Linked DNA regions of Variovorax paradoxus. The protein of the gene in region 1 interacts with the protein of each later gene in a pairwise test. Links are inferred from orthologs where the notes say so. Each region holds a gene or a part of one and is shown in the gene's direction. Other genes may lie near its edges.

Region 1 (6,107 bases):
GTCGCAGAGCGAAGGCGCGCTGAAGGGCGTGCTGGGCTACACCGAAGACAAGGTGGTGGCCACCGACTTCCGCGGCGACCCGCGCACCTCCATCTTCGACGCCGAAGCCGGCATTGCACTCGACGGCACCTTCGTCAAGCTCGTGAGCTGGTACGACAACGAATGGGGCTACTCGAACAAGTGCCTCGAAATGGTGAAGGTCGTTTCGAAGTAAGCGAGGCTTCCAAGCTTCAATGAAGAACGCGCCCGAGGGCGCGTTTTTTCTTGGGCACTGCAGAGAGCATCACGCCCTCACCGCAGCTTCTCGTCCCTGCGGATCTCGCTGCTCAGCTGCGACGTCAGCCGTGTCGCGGCCCTTCTCGCCGCCAGCCCGAAGTCGCCCTTGAACTCGCCGAACTCCGCCGTGCCGTGGCCTGCCGCGCGCACGCGCGTGACCTGCGCGCCGGCAGCGTCGGTCACCACACACGAGACTTCGGCGGTGAACGAGGTCGGTGGCCAGCTGATCCAGGACGACGAACTCGACTCGGTCCTGATGCGCGGCGCGAAGACCAGCGACACGCCCGCCGTCTCGTTCGCCTTCGCGTCGCCCGCCGTGCGAAGCACGACCACGTCGCGGTACACCGCGCGCAGTGCATCGCGGATGGACTTCTCCAGGTCGCGGTATGGAAAGTAGCTCACGCGGTCGCCGCTGCCGCCGGGCGTGACGACCTCGAGGTCGCGGTCGGCGTCGGTCATCACATAGGCGACCTTCTTCGGCACGAGGTGCGCCTGCGAGCGCGGCGGCGCGGTCTCGGTGATCATGGTGATCGGGTGCACGCAGCCCGCAAGCAGCGCGGTTGCGAAGGCCATGGCGGCGCCACGTCGAACCGCCGCCGCGGTCATCGGAAGAATGAACTGCATCGAAGCGCCTCCTGCCTGTCGGGTCAACGGCCGATGGCGGCCACGAACTGCGGATCGGCATACACCTTGCGCAGCAACGCGCGCACGAGGCGCGGGTACGCGGCCTGGCCGGCCGGCACGGCGACGATGCTGGCGTAGCTCGAGTCGAAAGCGGTCTCGGCGCGGTAGGTCTTGCGCAGGCGTTGCGCGTCGTCGCGCGTGACGGTGATCTCGACGTCCATGCGGCCGGTGCCGTTGATCACGCCGAGGTCGATGTCGTTCACGAGGATGCGCGCCGCAACGCGCGTGGGCGCCTTGGGGTCGTAGGCGGAAATCTCGCTCAGGTCGCGCATGAGCGCGTCCTGCAGGTACTGCGCGAAGCTGCCGCTCGGCGACAGCAATTTCGCACGGCGCAACTGCACGGTGTTGACGGGCTCTTCAGGAGCGGTGGGCTGAGCCCTGGCGAGGGCCACCATGCCGGGACGCGCCGCCTCGAGCCGGTCGAGCGCTTCGTAGTCGGCCGCATAGGGCGGTGCCAGCAACGGTGCGCAGCCGGTGGCCAGGAGGGCGGCTGCCAGCGCACCGCACACGGCCAGCGGGCGAAGGCGCCAGCCCGAGCGCCGGTGCGGGTGCCGTTTCGAGTGCGAGCGCCAGCCCGTGCGCAGGAGCTGGCGCAAACGCAAGGGCCGGCCTTGCGAGCGAAAGGTCGCCATGTCTTCAGTCCCTCTCTCCACGAGGCCCCGGATGCATGCATGGTGCATCGGTGGCGCGTGCTCCCGGCGCGACGGTAGCACGCATCGCGCGGCGCGCGAATCCATGAAGCCGCGGAACCCGAAGGTGCGCGGAGGGACGAGGGCGAACCTCAGACCGGTTCGAGCACGTGGATCAGCTTGCTCTCGACCAGTTCCTTGGTCCGCTCGCCGTGAGCCTTCATGTGCGGTGCGACCGCGTGCGCCTGCAGGTGCGCCAGCGTTTCCCATTTCTCGATCACGACGAAGGTGTCGGGGCCGAAGCTGGCCTTCGACGCGGGGATGCCCTGCGCGTCGACGGTGGCGCCGTACTCGACGCAGCCCGCTTCGGCGAGCACGGCCGCGCGGTTCCCGGCGAAGGCCTCGAGCAGTCTGGCGCGCTGGCCGGGCTTGGCGGTGATGACGGCGACGACATGAATCATTGAAATGCTCCGTGGTTGGGATGGTTGACGGGGGAACGACCGCCGACTCTAGAAGATCCGATACCTTCGTATGGGTCCCGCGCGAGACCCGTTGCCCCACCCTATCATCGCCCGCATGTTCTTCCCGCTCCCTCGCACGGCCACCGCGCCTTTCTGTCCCTCCGAGGTCAAGGGCAGCGTGACGGTCCCGCAGGACCTGCCCTTCCTCAAAAAGCTGATGCGCTATGCCGGTCCCGGCCTGCTGGTGTCGGTGGGCTACATGGACCCGGGCAACTGGGCGACCGACATCGAGGCGGGCTCGCGCTTCGGCTACGGGCTGCTGTTCGTGGTGCTGCTCGCGAGCCTCGCGGCGATGCTGCTGCAGACGCTGTGCGTGCGCCTGGGCCTGGTCACGCAGAAGGACCTGGCGCGCGCCTGCCGGCAGCACTACCCGCCGCTGGTGAACCGCCTGCTGTGGCTCGGCGCCGAGCTGGCTATCGTGGCCTGCGACCTGGCCGAGGTGCTGGGCAGCGCGCTCGCTTTGCACCTGCTGTTCGGCGTGTCGATCCCGGTGGGCATCGCGATCACGGCGTTCGACACGCTGCTGGTGCTGGGCCTGCAGGGTGCGGGCTTTCGCCGCGTCGAGGCGATCGTGCTGGGGCTGGTGGGCACCATCGCGGGTTGCTTCATCGTCGAGTTGGCGATGGCGCCGCCCAACTGGTTCGGCGTGGCGATGGGCTTCGGCCCGAGCCTGGAGCGGCTGCACCAGCCCGGCGCGCTGTACCTGGCCATCGGCATCGTCGGCGCCACGGTGATGCCGCATAACCTGTACCTGCATTCGTCCATCGTGCAGACGCGCCTGGTGGCCGACACCGACGCGGCGCGCCGCGAGGCGGTGCGCTTCTGCACGCTCGACGCGGTGGTGTCGCTGTCGCTCGCGCTGCTGGTCAACGCCGCCATCATGGTGCTGGCGGCCAGCGCCTTCCACGCCACGGGCCACCGCGAAGTGGCAGAGATCGACGACGCCTACCGGCTGCTGGAGCCCGTCGTCGGCAGCGCGCTCGCGGCCACGCTGTTCGGCATCGCGCTGCTGGCCTCGGGGCAGAGCTCGACCTTCACCGGCACCATCGCGGGACAGATCATCATGGAAGGCTTTCTCGACCTGAAGATCCCGTGCTGGCAGCGCCGCCTGATCACGCGCCTGCTGGCGCTGGGTCCGGCCTGGTTCGGCGTGTGGTGGTTCGGCGACGGCGGCGTGGGCAAGATGCTGGTGCTCAGCCAGGTGGTGCTGAGCTTCCAGCTGCCCTTTGCGATGTGGCCGCTCATCCGCTTCACCAGCCGGCGCGACATGATGGGCGACTTCGCCAACGGGCCGGTGCTCAAGTCGCTCGCGTGGCTGCTGTTCGGCGTGATCGGCGCGGCCAACGTGTGGCTGGTGGCCTCGGTGCTCAACGGCGGCTGAGCGGCGCAGACGGCGCGACCTCCTCCTTGCCGAGCGCGTCGGCGATGAAGTCGACGAACGCGCGCACGCGCGCCGACAGCTGGTGGCGCTGCGGGTACACGGCATAGATGTCGGCGTCGGGGGTGCGGTAGCTGGCGAGCACCTGGACCAGCCGGCCGCTGCGCAGGTAGCGCGCGATGTCCCACTCGGCGCGCATCAGGATGCCGTGGCCGTCGAGTGCCCAGTTGACCGCGATCTCCCCGTCGTTGGTGCTCAGTGCGCCGCGCGTCTTCACGGCCTCGGTGCGCTGCGCCGCGCCACGGCCGCTGCTCAGGCGCCACACGCCGTAGGCCTCGTCACCCTGCCGGATGCCGATGCAGCGGTGGCGTGCAAGGTCGTTGGGCACCCTGGGCTGGCCAGCACGCGCGAGGTAGGCGGGCGACGCGCACAGCAGGCGCCGGTTCGACGCGATGCGCCGTGCGATCACGCGCGCCTCGGGCGGCGCGCCGAAGCGGATGCACACGTCGAAGGCGTCGTCGGTCAGCGGCGGCGGATTCACCGACAGCTGAAGCTGCACTTCCACCTGCGGGTGCTTTCGCACGAACCTGGAGATCACCGGCGCGACGTGGCTGCGCCCGAAGCCGAGCGTGGCGTTGACGCGCAGCAGGCCTTGCGCCTCGCCCCTGGCGCCGCCCAGCAATTGCGCCATGTCGTCGATCTCGCCGAGGATGCGCCGCGCGCTGGCCACGTAGAGCTCGCCCTCGGGCGTGAGGCTCATGCGCCGGGTGGTTCGGTTCACGAGCGTGACGCCCAGGCGCGCTTCCATCTGCGCGAGCCGCTTGCTCACCGCGGGCGTGCTGATGCCGAGCTCGCGCGCCGCGGCGCTCAGGCTGCCGCAGGCCGCGAGCGTGGAGAAGAAGCCGAGGTCGGCGGGCTGGACGGGTGAAACCATGGCCACCTCACTGTTGAATCGAAGTTAAGGATGGATTCACCTGGGGCATGAATCTGTCGTTGCATCGGATCCTACAGTGGCCCATCGCACCCCACATTCAAGAGGAACATCGATGAGCAGCTACAGCATTGCCACCATTCCGGGCGACGGCATCGGCAAGGAAGTGATTCCCGCGGGGCGCCAGGTGATGGAGGCGCTGGCCGCGGCTTCCGCAGGCGCCCTTCATTTCACCTTCGAGGACTTCGGCTGGGGCGGCGACTGGTTTCGCGCACACGGCGAGATGATGCCGGCCGACGGCCTGGACGCATTGCGCAAGAAGGACGCGATTCTTTTCGGCTCCGCCGGCGACCCGCACATTCCCGACCACATCACGCTGTGGGGCCTGCGCCTGAAGATCTGCCAGGGCTTCGACCAGTACGCCAACGTGCGGCCCACGCGCATCCTGCCGGGCATCGACGGGCCGCTCAAGCGCTGCGCGCCGGGCCAGCTCGACTGGGTGATCGTGCGCGAGAACTCCGAGGGCGAATACGCCGGCGTCGGCGGCCGCGTGCACCAGGGCCACCCCATCGAGGCGGCCACCGACGTGAGCATGATGACCCGCGCGGGTGTGGAGCGCATCATGCGCTTCGCCTTCAGGCTGGCCGGCTCGCGGCCACGCAAGCTGCTCACCGTGGTGACCAAGAGCAACGCGCAGCGCCATGCGATGGTGATGTGGGACGAGATCGCGCTGCAGATCTCGAAGGAGTTCCCCGATGTGACGTGGGACAAGGAACTGGTCGACGCCTGCACCGCGCGCATGGTCAACCGCCCGGCCACGCTGGACACCATCGTGGCGACCAACCTGCACGCCGACATCCTCAGCGACCTGGCGGCCGCACTGGCGGGCAGCCTCGGCATCGCGCCCACCGGCAACATCGACCCCGAGCGCCGCTACCCGTCGATGTTCGAGCCGATCCACGGTTCGGCCTTCGACATCATGGGCAAGGGACTGGCCAACCCGGTCGGCACGTTCTGGTCGGTCGTGATGCTGCTGGAGCACCTGGGCGAGAGCGAGGCCGCGCGTCGCGTGATGCAGGCGGTGGAGCATGTCACGGCCGATCCGTCGCTGCACACGCGCGACCTGGGCGGCAACGCCACCACCGCGCAGGTGACGCGCGCCGTGTGCGCGCACATTGCCGGCGAGCCCGTGCGGCTCGCGGCCTGACGCATTCGGTACCAGCACTTCGAGCGCGCTTTCGGCGTCACCTGCCGCCGCGAGCGCCACAGCGATTTCCACGGTATCCGCGCGCCTCGATGCGCGCACCACGACAACGAGCCGGAGACAAACCATGAACGCTGCTTTCCTGAACATGCGCCGCCGGCGCACCGTGCTGGCCGCCGCCACGCTGGCATTGGGCCTGGGCGCCACCGCCCTGGCCTGCGCGCAGCAGACCGCGGCCGGTTGGCCGGCTCGGCCGATCAGCCTCGTCGTGCCGTTCCCCGCCGGAGGCACCACCGACGTGCTGGCCCGCGCGCTGGCCGACAAGCTCTCGCAGTCGCTGGGCCAGCCGGTGGTGGTCGAGAGCAAGCCCGGTGCCGGCGCCACGCTCGGCGCCGACTACGTGGCCAAGGCCAGGCCCGACGGCTACACGCTGCTGATGGGCGCGGTGCACCACACCATCGCCACCAGCGTCTACAAGAAGCTG
Region 2 (2,871 bases), 2.1 Mb from region 1 along the record:
CATCGGCCAGTTGCTCGCCCTGCTCGAAGCCCGCTACGCACTGCGCGTGCTCTGGGCCCTGCGCGACGGCCATGCCCAGACCTTCCGCCTGCTGCAGGACAGCGTGGGCGGCATCACTCCCAACACGCTCAACACCCGGATCAAGGAGCTGCGCGAGGCCGGCCTGGTCGGCCATGGCAGCGACGGCTACAGCCTCACGCTGAGCGGGCAGGACCTGCTCAAGCGGCTGTCCGACCTGCAGGCCTTCGCCGGCAAGTGGCAGCTGGGGCAGCTCAAGAAGGCGGCGCCCCCGCGGTGCAGCCGGCTGCCCCCGGCAGAGGCACCCGCCGCCGCGCCCGTTCCGGCCCCGTCGCCGGCTCCGGTTGCCGCACCTGCTGCAACGCCCGTTCCGCCGGCCACGCCCCCGGACGACAGCAGCAACGCCTGAGCGACGACAGGCCGCCGGGTCCGGCCTCGGTAAACTCCGCGCCTTCGATTCCATTTCACTCATCGACGCAAGGAGCGTTTTCCCATGCCTACCACTCCCTCCGGCCTGCAATACGAAGACACCGAAGTCGGCACCGGCGCTGAAGCCAAGGCCGGCCAGCACGTGCACGTGCACTACACCGGCTGGCTCTACAACGACGGCGTGCAAGGCGCCAAGTTCGACTCCAGCCGCGACCGCAACGACCCCTTCGCCTTCTCGCTGGGCGCGGGCCAGGTCATCAAGGGTTGGGACGAAGGCGTGGCCGGCATGAAGATCGGCGGCAAGCGCACGCTGATCATCCCGGCATCGCTGGGCTACGGTGCCCGCGGCGCCGGCGGCGTGATCCCCCCGAACGCCACGCTGAAGTTCGACGTCGAACTGCTGGACGCCCACTGACAGAGGCCGCTCCCCGGGGCTTCGCGCACTTCGTGCCGCGCCGCCCCGGACCAGGCGACATGCGGTCCCCGGCAAGAGCCGGTTTCGTGTGTCCCCGGCTGGATCGCCCGAATCCAGTGCTCCTGCGGCCCTTTCGGCCGCATTTTTTCGCTTGAAATGCTTCAGGCCAGCCCCAAGTGGCTGGCTATCGTTTGTTTTCCGGCTTGCGCCGGTTCTTTGAAAAATGTCTGACCCGCAACAATCCGCACAGAATTCTCAAATGCTGCAAGGCGAGCCAAGCCCCGAAGAACTGGAGGCCGCGCAAGCAGCCAACGAAGCCGATGCGCTTGCCGCACTGGCAACTGCCCAAGGCGAACTCGCTGCGCTGCAGGCCAAGAACGCCGAACTGGCCGACCAGTACCTGCGTGCGCAGGCCGACGTGCAGAACGCCCGCCGCCGCGCCGACGAGGAAGTCAGCAAGGCCCGCAAGTTCGCCGTCGAGGCGTTTGCCGAAAGCCTGCTGCCGGTGACCGACAGCCTGGAAGCCGGCCTGGCCGTCAAGGACGCCACGCCCGAGCAGATCCGAGAAGGCGCCGAGGCCACGCTGCGTCAGCTCAAGAGCGCGCTCGAACGCCACAAGGTGATCGAGGTGGCACCGGCCGCCGGCACGAAGTTCGACCCGCACCAGCACCAGGCCATCTCGGTGGTGCCCGCCGACCAGGAGCCCAACACGGTCGTGACCGTGCTGCAGAAGGGCTACACCATCGCCGACCGCGTGCTGCGCCCCGCGCTGGTCACGGTGAGCGCACCGAAGTAAGCGGCCCGCGCCAACACTTCGGCACACAAGATTCGCACAGGAAATCCACGCGTCTTCCCTTGAATCGCGACGGGTTATCCACAAGTTCATAACAACATATTTTTCAGGCTTTCAGGAGTAAGAACATGGCAAAGATCATCGGCATCGACCTCGGCACCACCAACTCGTGCGTGTCGATCATGGAAGGCAACACCACGCGTGTGATCGAGAACTCGGAAGGTGCGCGCACCACGCCGTCGATCGTCGCGTACCAGGAAGACGGTGAAGTGCTGGTCGGTGCCTCGGCCAAGCGCCAGGCCGTCACCAACCCCAAGAACACGCTGTACGCGATCAAGCGCCTGATCGGCCGCAAGTTCGAGGAAAAGGAAGTCCAGAAGGACATCGACCTGATGCCCTACACCATCGCCAAGGCCGACAACGGCGACGCATGGGTGGAAGTGCGCGGCAAGAAGATCGCCCCGCAGCAGGTCAGCGCCGACATCCTGCGCAAGATGAAGAAAACCGCTGAAGACTATCTCGGCGAAACCGTGTCCGAAGCCGTGATCACGGTGCCGGCCTACTTCAACGACGCACAGCGCCAGGCCACCAAGGACGCCGGCCGCATCGCCGGCCTCGACGTGAAGCGCATCATCAACGAGCCCACCGCTGCTGCCCTGGCCTTCGGCCTCGACAAGCAGGACAAGGCCGACCGCAAGATCGCCGTGTATGACCTCGGCGGCGGTACCTTCGACGTGTCGATCATCGAGATCGCGGACGTCGACGGCGAGAAGCAGTTCGAAGTGCTGTCGACCAACGGCGACACCTTCCTGGGCGGCGAAGACTTCGACCAGCGCATCATCGACTACATCATTGCCGAGTTCAAGAAAGAGCAAGGCGTCGACCTGAGCAAGGACGTGCTGGCGCTGCAGCGCCTGAAGGAAGCCGCCGAGAAGGCCAAGATCGAGCTGTCGAACAGCGCGCAGACCGACATCAACCTGCCCTACATCACGGCCGATGCCACGGGTCCGAAGCACCTGAACATCAAGCTCACCCGCGCCAAGCTGGAAAGCCTGGTCGACGAGTTGGTCGAGCGCACGATCGCCCCCTGCCGCCTGGCCATCAAGGACGCCGGCATCAGCGTGAGCGACATCAACGACGTGATCCTGGTCGGCGGCATGACCCGCATGCCCAAGGTGCAGGAAAAGGTGAAGGCCTTCTTCGGCAAGGAACCGCG

What was found. Proteins that work in one complex are often made in the same cells at the same time.
Region 2: the proteins of AACL56_RS02240 (region 1) and grpE interact in binary tests that used the Escherichia coli proteins (3 or more experiments, as listed by UniProt). The link is inferred for Variovorax paradoxus from one-to-one orthologs.

What each region holds. Positions count from the first base shown.
Region 1 is NZ_LR743507.1:458,550-464,656, reverse strand. What follows is about bases 1,437-4,328. They hold AACL56_RS02240 (Nramp family divalent metal transporter), read left to right. Parts: upstream 1,437-2,165; coding sequence 2,166-3,491; downstream 3,492-4,328. Other genes in these bases: AACL56_RS02235 (LysR family transcriptional regulator), read right to left, coding at 3,478-4,328; AACL56_RS02245 (putative quinol monooxygenase), read right to left, coding at 1,742-2,050; AACL56_RS02250 (hypothetical protein), read right to left, coding at 1,437-1,592. Outside these bases: gap (type I glyceraldehyde-3-phosphate dehydrogenase), read left to right, coding at 1-214; AACL56_RS02255 (hypothetical protein), read right to left, coding at 292-900; more of AACL56_RS02250, read right to left, coding at 924-1,436; more of AACL56_RS02235, read right to left, coding at 4,329-4,422; AACL56_RS02230 (tartrate dehydrogenase), read left to right, coding at 4,535-5,626; AACL56_RS02225 (tripartite tricarboxylate transporter substrate binding protein), read left to right, coding at 5,751-6,107. UniProt on the Escherichia coli protein: H(+)-stimulated, divalent metal cation uptake system. Involved in manganese and iron uptake. Can also transport cadmium, cobalt, zinc and to a lesser extent nickel and copper. Involved in response to reactive oxygen.
Region 2 is NZ_LR743507.1:2,599,266-2,602,136, reverse strand. It holds grpE (nucleotide exchange factor GrpE), read left to right. Parts: upstream 1-1,085; coding sequence 1,086-1,658; downstream 1,659-2,871. Other genes in the region: dnaK (molecular chaperone DnaK), read left to right, coding at 1,784-2,871; AACL56_RS11755 (FKBP-type peptidyl-prolyl cis-trans isomerase), read left to right, coding at 512-862; AACL56_RS34325 (winged helix-turn-helix transcriptional regulator), read left to right, coding at 1-427. UniProt on the Escherichia coli protein: Participates actively in the response to hyperosmotic and heat shock by preventing the aggregation of stress-denatured proteins, in association with DnaK and GrpE. It is the nucleotide exchange factor for DnaK and may function as a thermosensor.